Regions from separate parts of the Bacillus sp. SRL543 genome, predicted to be linked through region 1. Evidence: predicted binding sites of a transcription regulator. Region 1 holds the regulator's gene; the other holds the start of a gene.
The links. Region 1 encodes LexA, which represses DNA repair genes until DNA is damaged. Its sites were predicted from a motif close to CGAACATATGTTCG; they were not measured.

Region 1 (6,941 bases):
CATCGAAGATCTTCCTGCAACACTTGCCCAGGCGCTTGAACAGCTGAAGAGCAATGAAATCATGGTCTCAGCCCTTGGCGAACACATCTTCGAACACTTCATCGAAGCGAAGGAAATTGAGTGGGATATGTTCCGCACACAAGTTCACCCTTGGGAGCGCGAGCAGTACCTGCAGATGTATTAATAGATTTGGCCCCTTGATACCATTGGTATTGAGGGGTTTTTTTATGTTGATTTAAGAGGGGTCCGATTTTTACGATTCAAGGGCAGTCTTCATATATTTGGCCGGTTCGCCTCAAGAGGGAGATAGGAGTCACTCTAGTGGTGGAAGAAACAGGTCAGAGTGACTCAAGAGGAGGGTATGAGTCACTCTGATACTGGAAGAAGCTGTTTAGAGTGACTTGAGAAAAAGATAGGAGTCACTCTAAAGCTGAAAAAGCCAATTAGAGTGCCTCAGGAGGAGAATATGAATCACTCTGATGGTGCGGAAGGCTGAGCAGAGTGCCTTAAATTAAGAATATGAATCACTCTGATGGTGGGAAAGGCTGAGCAGAGTGCCTTAAATTAAGAATATGAATCACTCTAAAGCTGAAAAAGCCAACCAGAGTGCCTCAAAATAAGGATATGAGTCACTCTAAACCTGAAAAAGCCAACCAGAGTGCTTCGAAATAAGGATATGAGTCACTCTAAACCTGAAAGAGCTAACCAGAGTGCTTCAAGAGGAGAATATGAATCACTCTGATGGCGGGAGAAGCTGGGCAGAGTGACTCAGTATAAATCTATGAGGCACTCTAAAGAAAAAAAGCCGAACAGAGTGCCTCTAGTGGGGAATATGAGTCAATCAGACGCTTAAGAAAGCCGGTCAGTCCTCGAATTGGTTCATTCTTGCCTTTTCATATTTCTTTTTATTCGGATATGGTCCTGCCGGGCCATACTGGATGCTCATATAGCTTGCTTTTTACTCAATATGTTAGTTTATTTTCCTCTTTCCTACCGCGATAAGATTGCTTATAATACACTAAAAAGGGAGGGGACAAATGGATAATTCTCCGGTCTGGCCAAAAGCAGCTGCCATCTTTCTCTTTTTAGCATCAACCTCATTCTTAATTATGGGTAAGAAAGAATTGTTCTTTGTGGCCACGGTATCACTGATTTTTTTTGCTTCTTTGGCAAGAACTATTCTTCATTCCAAGCAAAAAGATAGATCATATAACTTTAACTTGGTGATGACTATTTTCTTTGGATTGTCACTATCTTTCGGCATATTCTATTTTTTCTTTTAATGGAAAAAAACCTTTCTCACTCTAGAGGACTTTTTCTAATTCAAAAAAGGCCCTTTTATCCTTAAAGGGCTGAATTTCTTCCTTACTTTGGCTGTGCCTCGGTGACAGTAGTTCCTAGGAGTGTGTTGTCCACATAACTGTTTAATTTCCAGCGTCCTTCCCTGACTGGAGTAATATTCGCGACGAATTTTAATGCATTTTCCGAATAGGGCATGCTCTGTTTTTCATCGCTGGACAAATCAACCACCATGGTGTTCGCAAGGTATATCTCCTCGTTTTTATCTTTCTCACTGATCCCCTTAATGGTAACTTTCTCATGAAGCATTTTCTTTTTTTCTTCTGGTGTCACCCATAAATACCAAGTGTGTATCCCTTGTGTATCTACCCTGAATACATCCGGAGAAAGGGCGTATTTTCCTGATTCTCCATATAAATTTAAAGACTTCCCTTCCAGTTCTATAACTGTATGAGGTGTGGGCGACCAGGTCTTCAGTTCCTCTGTAGAATTGTGGCTTACAGCAAGAAGGTCTTTTTTTTCATTTTCATTAGAACATCCTGAACTTATCAATAGGATGAAGAGTACGTAAGTTAATATTTTCTTCAAAAATCTATCTCCCAACTGTATAATTTATACAATTATAACCTGATATTTTAACGGCAGGAATATCAAGAGGGTTGGGAAAATTTTTATAGCCTATGGTTTATATATAATCAGGGCATTACTTTCTAAATTTCAGAGGGAATGGATGTCCTTTTTTAATGGATTAAAGATAGATAAATCGAAAATTCTAAAGGGTGGTTATGTGCATGCACTTTGAAAGGATACTGAATTTGACTGAACTGGAAGCATGGGACATTTTTTTGGAAGATAGAACTTATCGGATGATTATCATTGATGAAAAAAGGGCCTGTACTCTTGCTGATTTCCCCCAGGAAGATCATGTACCATCTGATGAAATGAGATCAAATATCGTTAAAGCAGAAGTATACTCAGTGGAAAAAGTTCTGGATGATCATATATATCACCTGGACCAGCTGGCAAAAAGCTTTACTGATCATCTTGCACTTGCACATTGCCATGTTAGAGTGAATTTTTATGCAGGAAACTTGGAGTATGCGCTGAATGACCATGTTAAAAGCAAATTTGGCTGCAGTTACGAAGAGATTCCTTTGAAGAGCTTTTTTTATCTAAATCAAAATCTGGATTCCAAGTAAGACAAGCAGTATGGCAGCCATTTTTTTATTAAAATTGCACATTCGACCTGAACCAGCCCTTCTCATTTTTGCAGGAGGGCTTTATTATGTTAAAGAGGGAGGTATGAAATGAAACGTGACTGGCTGATAACACTCAGGAAAAGCAAAAATATGACTCAAGCAGATGTGGCCGATCTGATTTTCATCGATCGTGCTTATTATTCACAAATTGAATCTGGAACAAGGAATCCCAGTGTTGATATAAGCAGGAATATCGCCAAAGTACTGGATATTAACCCTTCGCTGTTATTATCTGATTTAGCCGCCTTTCAAGAGGTGTTTACGCAGACGAAATGCATGCTGGCACACAGTGACCTTGAGCTGAGGTATACATGGATCTTTGATTCTGCTAATCAGGCGGAAGTTAATCAGTTCATAGGTGCCAGGGATGATGAATTAAGTTTTTGCATCGATTCGCAAAAACTGATATCCCTGAAGCAGAGAGTGATTGATACAAAAGAAACATCAGGAACATTTGCAGAATACGAATATAACAATGAAGTACACACGCATTACATAGTAGGATATCCCTTGCTTGGGGACGATGGGGAATTAATTGGCATTGGTACATTTGGGATTAAAATAAATGCATTGGGTCTTTAATTATAAAATACAGGTAATTGCATCTTCTAATCGATTCGATTTTAAAACTAATACAGTTCAGAATGAATGCGATAATTAGCCATGTATAAATTTATAGGAATTTTAAAGCAATAGGAAATTGCCTTGAACAATCGTCCAAGGCAGTGCATGTTCCTTACATTATCTCACCGCATCAAAAGCATTAATCTGCCACTTCCCGAGGACCTTTACAAACGTAACTTTTTTCTTTTCATATTGCTTTTCGCCGTAAGGGACCGTAAATTCGAACTGGCGGATATCTTTTCTGGAATAGATGAGCTTTGCTTTGGCTTTATTCCATTCAAGCAGGCTGCCGCCATCAGCATTCGGCTGTGCCATCTTGCCTTTATACTCAATGAATCTGTATTTTTTGTAGCCTTTGCTGATGGCATTTAAGGTGAATGATTCATTAAGGTACTTGGTCAGCTTGCTTTTAGTATTGATTTCACTGCACAGGTAGCGATATTCCGTGCCTTTGTATTGAAAAGTTTTGATAGAGCAGGCTGTGTTCTTTTTGGATGGGATATGGCCGTTCATGCTGTTCCAGTGATGCACACGTGCGTTAACCGCCAGTTCGATTGCTTTCTTGCTGCTTAAGTCTCCGCCCGCGGATTTTGCTGAGGCGCCAAGACTGAATGTAAACAGGGCGACAGCGGCTAACAGGATGGATAATAGTTTTTTCATTTTAAAGCCTCCAATAAGTGTATTTGCTTTCTAACCTTATATTACCTTTCCTTCTCCTCAAAAGAGTTACAGAAAAGTTACCGAAATGCAGATGATTGTTTACAGTTTTCAGGCGTAAAAAGAGCCTCTTCCCAACTTTCCGGGAGAGGCTTCTTACGTTTGTACTCGTGATAGTTTCAGCATAATTTCCGCTTTTCCTCCTGTTTCATTTCTTTTCGGCCCTTATTAAGTCAAGACTGCGGATCAAGGCTTCACCGCCCAGTCCTGCAAGCATGGACAGGAATGCTACCTTCAAGAGGGAGCTTGCATCTGATGAAAGCACAAGCAGCGCTGAGGCGAGTGATCCCAATACCATTTCCTCCAAAAAGCCGAGATAGATGAATTGCTTCGTTCTTTTCGGCATGATCAGCTTCCCGTGTTTCTTTAGATGCCCAACCGCGCCGACAAGGCCACCAATGAATATTGCGAAGACGACATGCTGCCACATTTGCCTCACACTCCTAAAGCCGGAATTTTTGGTGCGACCTTAGGTCAATCATGGTGTTGCTTCTATTATATAACAGACCTGCCGGGTGAAGATATGGATAAAATGACTGAATTTTCAGATTTATTTAATAGTACATATTTACTCTTCAGGAAAAACTAAGCAGCAGCAGATGCGACTATTCTAGTATTCACAAGGTTTTTTGAGCAGAAAACAGCCCAGGCGATCAGGTGCCCGGGCTGAGAGAATCATATAATCAGTGAATATGGCGGTATACGCCAATGACCTTGCCGAGAATGGAAACATTCCGGAGGATGATCGGCTCCATTGTAGAGTTTTCAGGCTGAAGCCTGATATAATCCCTTTCCTTGAAGAACCGCTTGACGGTTGCTTCATCTTCATCTGTCATTGCCACGACAATATCGCCGTTGTTGGCTGACTGCTGCTGGCGGACGATGACATAGTCGCCGTCAAGGATGCCGGCTTCGATCATACTTTCACCCATGATCTCAAGCATGAAGACCTGTTCGGCTGCCGGTGCCATGCTTTCCGGCAGCGGGAAGAATTCTTCTACATTTTCAATCGCGGTGATCGGCTGTCCTGCTGTGACCTTCCCGAGTATAGGGACATTTACAACATTGTTCCTTGGGATATGTGATGTCTCATCAAGCTCCAGGATTTCAATTGCGCGCGGCTTTGTCGGATCCCTTCTGATCATCCCCTTGCTTTCGAGCCGGGCGAGATGCCCGTGCACTGTCGAGCTGGACGCCAGGCCGACCGCTTCCCCGATTTCCCTTACTGAAGGGGGATAACCTTTTGCCTTTACTTCTTCTTTGATAAATTCCAGTATGTCCTGCTGCCTTTTGGATATTTTAGCCATGTATTCGCACCCCGTATGGTTATTATTGATTAAATTATAGCATGTACCCGAAACAGATACAAACATAAGTTCGAATTTTTGTTGACGGAAAACACATGTTCGGTTTATAATAAATTCAACGAAATGCGAACATATATTCTTATGACGGGGTGTCTTTTATGAAAAAATTGTGGAACCAGTATTCATATGCTATTATACTTATCGTTTTAAGCTTTGGGTCGGCTTTGCTGCTTACCGGATATGACAGGATTTTCGGGGAAGAAGACTATATAGAAGTAACAGTAGATGAAGGTGATACATTATGGGGGCTGTCTCAGCAATTTTCGGAAAAGCACAAGCTGTCAGCAGAAGAATTCGTGATGTGGGTGGAAGAGGAGAACGGAATAGCGGGCAGCACGATCAAAGCGGGTGAGCAGATCCTTATCCCGGTAAAAGCGGACAGCCATACAAGGCAGCTGCAGGATGACCTTCAGAACTTTGCGGGTGAATAACATAAAGGAGCATATATGAAAGCAGTAATCTATTGCAGGGTATCAACAACAAAAGAAACACAGGAAACATCACTGGAGAGGCAGGAAGAGGAACTGGCTGCACTTGCCGGGGAAAAAGGCTTTGAAGTAGCCGCAGTCATCAGGGAACAGGCCAGCGGGTATGACCTGGAGAGGGACGGTGTGCTTGAGCTCCTTGACCTTATTAAGACTGAGGGGATCAAAGCCATCCTCATCCAGGATGAAACGAGGCTCGGAAGGGGCAATGCAAAAATCGCCCTGCTTCACTTCATATATAAAGAGGGCGCTATGCTCTACAGCATTTCCCATAATGGGGAGCTGCAGCTTTCCGAATCAGATTCCATGGTTCTTAATATTGTCTCAATGGTGGAAGAATATCAGCGCAAGCTGCATAATATCAAGATCAAAAGAGGCATGAAAAGGGCAGTGCACAGAGGGTTCAGGCCGGAGAAGAACCTTAAGAATCTGGGGGAGCACTCCGGAAGGGAGCGGATTGAGGTTCCAATAGAAGAAATTGTCCGCCTTAGAGCCAGCAAGCTTACATTTTCGGAGATTGCGGCAACTCTCAGGGGCTTCGGCTATCCTATTTCCAAGGCGACGGTGCACAGGCGCTATCAGGAATACATAGATGCACAGGAAGAGTAAGAGTGTTTGCCTTGGCAAACGCTTTTTTTTATAGTAACATTTGATGTATTCTCCGGCCGTTTAGACCAGGGTTTTAAGGGGAAACGACTAGAGAAAGCTAAATGAAATGAATGAAAAAGGAGCGTTATTATGCTGCCTAAAGATAAAATGGCCAGAATCAATGAGCTGGCAAACAAAGCAAAAACCACAGGACTGACGACCGAAGAGGCCAAGGAGCAGACGAAGCTTCGCAGCGAGTATCTGCAGACTTTCCGTTCCAATATGCTTACAACCTTAAAAGGTGTAACCATCATGGATCCCAAAGGGAATGATGTTACACCGAAAAAGATCAAAAAGCTCCGCGAGGACGAAAAGAAACGCCTTCATTGATGCACCATGCCAAAAAGGGACTCATAAATATGTGTTCCCTTTTTGGATTTATTTTTGGTTCTCTTTTACATACAGGTTTTCAAAATGCACAAGCTATACAGAAGCTTCTCAGTTGTGTAAAATTAAGAGCCGCTATAATATTAAAAAGTAAGATTCTTTATAAAGGAAGGATGTAGTATATGTTTGAATCTATTGATGATTTGTCGATAAGC
Region 2 (6,941 bases), 290 kb from region 1:
CTTCTCTGGACATGATTTCCTCTCCTTTCGTTAAACAAGGGCTGTCCCAAGCAAGGTGTTCAGGAGCGGCCAAGCACCTGATTGTAAATCTTCAGCATGCTCTCGGCCTCAGAAATATTTGAGTGGTGTTCTGCTATATAATTTTTAGCAGCAGCTCCAAGTTTTTTTCTTATCTCGTAATTATTGATCAAGCGCTCGGCATAAGCAAGAAATTCGACTTCATTCTGATAAACAAACCCAGTGATCCCGTGCTTTACAAGACTTATGTTTCCTTCATTGGCTGAAACTAATACAGGCAACCCGTAATCCATTGCTTCTATGATGGCTGCCGGCTGTCCCTCGGAAATAGACGTGTTCAGTAGGGCATCTGCACATTCATAAAGGCTTCCCATCCTGCTGTGTGGAATCTGGCCGATATAGTATATCCAATCTTCCTGTGACGCCAGCTTTTTCACATATGATCCTTCTTCTTCTTCAATGACAGGTCCAGAGATGACAAGACGGATTTGCGGAAACCTATCATGAAGTTTTTTCAACGCCCTAATCGCAAAAGGTACCTTTTTAATTTTCCTGATTCCAGCGGGAAGAAGAAAAACAAGCGTATTTTCCTCTTTTTCAAAAACAGGCTCCGACTGTTCAAACAGACTTCTTCCTTGGGGGATGACATAGATTTTTGATGCAGCGCCCGGCACTTCTGCAGTAAGCAGTGACTTAGCCTGCTCGTTAAACACCGTAATGGCTTTAGCTTCCTGAAGCGTCCTGATTATGTCCTGCCGCCTCTCATGATCGAAGAGATCCTGATGAAGATCTGTGCCAGTCATCGTGATAATATAGCAATCTATCGGTACACCCAGCTTTTCCTTATAAAGAAAAAAGCGGTAGGCGTGAAACCCATGGACGATATCTCCCTGGGGAAGCGGCAGCGCCGGGCTTTCTGTTGAAGAAACGATCTCCGTATCTGTTCCTAATCTTCGGAGGCCGTCAGATATCCTTTTAACGGTGATAGTATTTCCGCGTTCCTGATGGAAATTGGGAGAAGCCAATATAACCTTCATCCAGTCACTCCTTATATGCCGATTCTCTGGTGAAAAAACTGACAGCCGCCTGCCGTTTGAGCAGGCACAATCAGTAGTATTTACATACCATCAAAATTATACCGGAATACCTCTTGAAATCAAGAGAATTGCACACTTATTTAAGGGAGAGTTGACAGAACAAAAGGTTATATGATATTAAAAAATCAGCACTCTGCTTCAATGAGTGCTAAAGAAACTTCATCATAAGCAGGAGGGATAAATAAAATGGTAAAGCAGCAATTCAAAGCTGAGTCCAAAAGATTACTGGAGATGATGATTCATTCCATCTATTCCAAAAAGGAAGTATTTATAAGAGAACTGATCTCAAACAGCAGCGATGCCATTGACAAGCTGTATTACAAGGCGCTGACAGATGATTCGATCAGCTTCAATAAAGAAAACTATTACATAAAAATAACAGCTGACAAAGAATCACGGACCCTTCGGATCAAAGATACCGGCATCGGGATGACAAAGGAAGAACTAGAAGACAATCTGGGCGTTATCGCCAAAAGCGGGTCATTGAACTTCAAAACCAACACAGAGCTTAAAGACGGCTATGATATCATCGGCCAATTCGGGGTTGGCTTTTATGCGGCCTTCATGGCTGCAGATTCTGTTACAGTCATCAGCAGGGCCCAAGGAAGCACAGAAGCATACAAGTGGGAATCAGAGGGAGCGGAAGGCTTCTCAATCGAGCCTGCCGTCAAGGAAGAGACAGGAACAGAGATCATCCTGAAGATAAAGGAAAATACCGAAGAAGAAAATTACGATGAGTTTTTAGATGAGTATTCACTTAAGAACATCATTAAGAAGTATTCTGACTTCATCCGCTATCCGATCCTGATGGATGTATCCGGCAGGAGGCCAAAGGACGGGGAAGAAGGGGAATTTGAGGAATACACGAAAGAAGAAACCATCAACAGCATGGTGCCGATCTGGCGGAAAAATAAAAGCGAGCTGACAGAAGATGACTACGAAAAGTTTTATGCAGAAAAGCATTTCGGTTTTGATAAGCCGCTGAAGTCCATTCACATCAATGTCGACGGCACCATCCGCTATCATGCCGTGCTCTTTATCCCGGAAAAGATCCCGTTCGATTATTATTCCAAAGAATACGAAAAGGGGCTTGAGCTGTATTCAAATGGCGTGCTGATCATGAACAAATGCGCCGAGCTGCTTCCTGATTATTTCAGCTTTGTGAAAGGAATTGTTGATTCAGAAGATCTGTCCCTGAATATCTCGCGCGAAATCCTTCAGCAGGACCGCCAGCTGAAGCTGATTGCAAAGAATCTCGGCAAAAAGATCAAAAGCGAATTGCAGTCCATGCTGAAGAATGATCGGGAAAAATATGAAGCATTCTACGAGTCTTTCGGCAGACAGCTGAAATACGGGGTATACAGCGACTTTGGCAGCAACAAGGAAATGCTGCAGGATCTGCTGATGTTCCATTCATCAAAGGAAAACAAGCTCGTAACGCTTGATGAATATATCGCAGGAATGCCTGAGGACCAAAAGTATATTTATTATGCTGCCGGGGAATCTGTCAGCCGGATTGAAAAGCTTCCGCAGACAGAGCTTGTTGCTGACAAAGGTTACGAAATTCTGTACTTTACCGAAGATATCGATGAATTTGCCATCAAGATGCTGATGAACTATAAAGAGAAGGAATTCAAGTCTGTGTCCAGCTCTGATCTGGGTATTGAAACTGATGAGGATGACAAGAGCGGCGAAAACGAGAAGTCATATGAAGAAATGTTTACAAACATGAAGGAACTGCTTGCAGGAAAGGTTAAGGAAGTCCGTGCTTCCAAGAGGCTGAAAAGCCATCCGGTCTGCCTGGCAGCAGAAGGGGATCTGACCATCGAAATGGAGAAGATTCTTAACAGCATGCCGGACAGCCAGAATGTAAAAGCGGAGAAAATCCTGGAAATCAATCCCAATCATGAGGTCTTTGCTTCACTGCAGAATGCGTTCGCAAATGACAAAGAGAAGCTTGCTTTATACACCAGTCTATTATACAACCAGGCTCTGCTGATCGAAGGTTTGCCAATCAGTGATCCAGTGGAGTTTACGAATGATATTTGCAAGGTTATGAAATGATATTCAATCCTGCACAGTAATGAAAAAGACGAACTTTCATAGTCCATGAAGTTCGTCTTTTTTTTTTTTTGAATCCGCTCTTAAATGAGTGAAGATGCCTATCCACATATCACTTTGATTTCATAAGCTGTTACATCAGGCAAGGAGGTGAAATGATGGAAGAAAATTATTTGCGCTGGTCTGAGCAGCCTTATGCGGGAGAAAGAATTCCGCCATCTGATGGTGTTACGCCATATGCCGGATCCTGGCCGCTGATCTTTTTAAAACGGGACAGCGATGGCCATTTTCTTGATCCAGATCACAAGAGAATCGTTTTGCCGATTAAAGATCCTCACCATATTGATTTTTATCGTGAATTAATAATCGTTCAGCGGACATTGAACAACTTGTCTCCGCAGCAGAAGAAAATCGGCATTTATTATGGTACAGGAGTTCCGACAAAGCAATGGACACCAGTCATTGACAAGCTGATCGATACGTATAGTGTAGGGCCAACCGAAGCGGCAAGGATTCTTGCTGTTGTGCATGGTGCTATAAATGACAGCATGGTGGTTACCTGGCATTTAAAATACCTTTGGGATGCAGCAAGACCTAATCAGTATGATCAGACGCTTGCAACATTGCTGTGCACCCCGAGATTTCCTGCCTATCCTTCGGGACACGCAGTAGTATCAGGCTGTGCAGAAGTCATGCTGACCTATTTTTTCCCGAAAGAAGCAGGGAAGATTAAAAGGATAGCTAAAGAAGATGCTCTTAGCCGGCTATACGCAGGAGTCCATTTCCCCTCAGATAATGATGAAGGGCTGAGGCTTGGCAGACATATTGGAAGTGTGATTATCAGCCACCTGAAAAGCCAGTCGGACGAGCGGGGAGGTTCCCCTGATTTTTCAGGCCGGAAGTACCGGAACGCTGGCATACTTTCAGAGGATTACCTGCAGGCCATTCCGTTTAATTTTAATGAAAGATGCCGCTCGCTCACAAGGGATGATGATGTTAGAGTGAAACAGAATACTGAAGCTGCTAAACCATACTTGAAATTCTAAAACTTTGTCTTAGTTTCACATACGCCGAAAGCTGGATATTAATATTCCGGCTTTTCGTTTTGAATATCAATTCCTGCGTTTTAAAAAGCTCTTCAAGTTAGTCATCTGCTTTAATTGGAATACGATCCCTAATACATGATCTTAGAAAAAGATTTTTCCCACATTTTGAATGGCATTAATGCTTCATCCATTTTTACTTGCACCATAGCAATGCTGCGCCGTTCAAGCGGGAGGGAGAGCTGTTCATATATAAATTGATCATCAAAACCAGCAGTGGCTGCATCCTCTTTCGTACAGGCAAAATATACTGCTTTCGGACGCGCCCAGTATATCGCTCCAAAGCACATTGGGCAGGGCTCACAGCTGGTATAGATCTCACAGTCGATCAGCTGGAAATCCTGGAGGTGCAGGCAGGCAGCGCGGATTGCCTGTATTTCAGCGTGGGCAGTGGGATCATACAGCGAAGTGACCCGGTTGGCACCTGTGCCGATCACCTTGCCGTCTTTTACCACAACCGCCCCAAAAGGACCTCCCAGATGGGCAGCAGCATTCTCAAGGGCAGCTTCTACTGCATTTTCCATAAAATAAAGATTCATGAACAGAATCACTCCAATCTATGGTATTTTATCTATTATTGGAGATTTTGGGTAAAAAAGCATGCGGTTTGGAAGGTAATCTGACAAAACTTTGAAAAGGCGGCTGTTAACTGCTGCCAAAGTGAGCAATTCACCCCACAAGAACATATGTTCCATATGTAAAAAACAGAAAATGATATAATGATTATTATATAGAGGAAATCTAAGCGGAAAGGTGATTTTATGTGGAAAAAAGTTGACGGCAAACTAATTCAATTAACAGATGAATCAAGGGTTAAGTTCAGGACAAATATCAGCAAAGCTTTGATTGAAAGATTGAATGATCTGGCATACGAATATGATACACATGTGAATTATTTACTTGAAACAGGACTGAAAAAAGTGCTGGAGCAGGATTATATAGAATTCAATAAGAAAAATCGCCCCAAAGACAGAGTCCAGTACAAAACTACATATGACAGCAGCCTGATTGAACAAATTAAATCATTCGCCAAAAAACACGATGTATTTATAAACGACGTTATAGAATACAGCGCAGGCTACATAGATGCTGATTCGGCAAAAGACAGCGGCTATAAGCACCGGATAGAGTAGGCAGCTGGTGCTGTCCTGTTTTTTAAAACTACGCCCCGAACATAATATATATTATAGGAAGTCGTGTAAACAGATAAATCTCTAGTCTCAATAGTTAAGTATACTTAAGATAGTGAGACGGAATCGAAATTTTTAGGATTTTGAGTGATTTTGTTTATTCTTACTTGAGCAGCAATCATTTTTTATGTTTGAGCCTCTTTTTATAAACTTTTTTAAAAAATTCATTATAATGCTCATTTATTGAATATCACAATCTTTTTCTGCCTGCTGCCGGTTTTCAGTATACCTGCAATCATGCTAGCATCATTCAATATACTTACGGCTGGTTTATAGCTGGTTTACAACTGTTTTTGATTGATTGGATATACTTTTACAGATCAATCCCTATTATTGACTTATTAACTCAATTTAATGGTACATTTGCTCTGAAATGCCCCTGCTTCTAAAAAGATAACTAGTTAACATAATAATTTTATATTCCACTTGCTCCCATGCTCATCACCAACAAAGCAAAACAAGCCCCAGTTTATTCCCGGGACTTGCTTTCACGTCTCTTTTCATATAACCGGCTGCTGGACGCTATTTAAATACTGTCTAGGCGTGCCATAATAAATCATCTTGCTGAATTGCGGAAATATAGAATCAAACTGCACGTATATCGGTGAATCCAGCAGCCATGGATAGCTGATAAAAAAGCTTCTGTCTCCGTACATGATTGCCTTGAGCGCTAAATCCATTTCCCGCTGAAAAATCATAAAGCGCATCTTCGAAGTTTCTTCGTCAAACTCTCCCCCGCTCACATATACTGCTGCCTTAAGAACATATTGCCCCATCTGCGGCAGCCACTCAGCCAGAACTTCATCCCTGAAATTTTTATTGACGGAGCTGTAATCATAAACGCAACCTATGCTAAGAAACAGTTCACTGGTCTCATCTGAATGTGTAAGCGTGTATTTCCTGCCGTCAACAGGCTTCTGCTCTGTTGCCGGAGCCAGATGCCGGACGCTCAGTTTCTGAGGATTAAATTGACTCATAGCAAGCTGCTCTCCCTTCGGAAAGAAGTTATTCTTGCTATAGCATATGAAGTTAGTCTCATAAGTGTGACAAAGGCCTATCTCTTTTTATGCCCCCTCCCTGTTTCGTATAGCTTGGTATCAAGTGTTTTCCAGCTGCCATTATCATATACCCATGTTGATTCAGCAAATGCTATTGTATCAGCGTTATATGCCCCGCTGATGCGCTGTACGCCTTTCAGGCCATTTTTTCCTCCATCAAGCATGATCGGGATGAGCGTGCCAAACGGATTGACCATCAGCTCTGCAGGCTCATTCAATTTGCCGTTATGATAGAGCCCCAATCGTTCGTAGTCTTCCTTTCTCTCTGTTAAATCAAAAGTATAAGACTGTCCAGTTGCAGGAATGGTTACAGAAGCTTTATAGCCATCCATAAATTCACTGTCAATCATCAATGGTTCAGGCACCTTTAAGTCCTCTAATTTGAAGTCTTTTAAGCTATACAGATAATAGTTG

Region 2: AC4E8B_RS11690 (rRNA methyltransferase) is a predicted target of LexA. The motif match lies at 4,959-4,972, and genes of this name have one in related genera.

What each region holds. Positions count from the first base shown of each region.
Region 1 covers NZ_OZ481794.1:2,041,315-2,048,255, forward strand. The annotation lists gene glnA (type I glutamate--ammonia ligase) at 1-184, shown strand, start outside; gene AC4E8B_RS10290 (hypothetical protein) at 1,038-1,283, shown strand; gene AC4E8B_RS10295 (hypothetical protein) at 1,366-1,887, opposite strand; gene AC4E8B_RS10300 (hypothetical protein) at 2,091-2,498, shown strand; gene AC4E8B_RS10305 (helix-turn-helix domain-containing protein) at 2,607-3,140, shown strand; gene AC4E8B_RS10310 (DL-endopeptidase inhibitor IseA) at 3,300-3,842, opposite strand; gene AC4E8B_RS10315 (DUF4257 domain-containing protein) at 4,048-4,329, opposite strand; gene lexA (transcriptional repressor LexA) at 4,583-5,206, opposite strand; gene yneA (cell division suppressor protein YneA) at 5,365-5,697, shown strand; gene AC4E8B_RS10330 (YneB family resolvase-like protein) at 5,713-6,360, shown strand; gene AC4E8B_RS10335 (DUF896 domain-containing protein) at 6,490-6,729, shown strand; gene tkt (transketolase) at 6,909-6,941, shown strand, end outside.
Region 2 covers NZ_OZ481794.1:2,329,734-2,336,674, reverse strand. The annotation lists gene selD (selenide, water dikinase SelD) at 1-13, opposite strand, end outside; gene AC4E8B_RS11710 (glycosyltransferase) at 60-1,055, opposite strand; gene htpG (molecular chaperone HtpG) at 1,302-3,179, shown strand; gene AC4E8B_RS11700 (vanadium-dependent haloperoxidase) at 3,332-4,222, shown strand; gene AC4E8B_RS11695 (nucleoside deaminase) at 4,351-4,818, opposite strand; gene AC4E8B_RS11690 (rRNA methyltransferase) at 5,041-5,412, shown strand; gene AC4E8B_RS11685 (staygreen family protein) at 5,970-6,446, opposite strand; gene AC4E8B_RS11680 (hypothetical protein) at 6,524-6,941, opposite strand, start outside.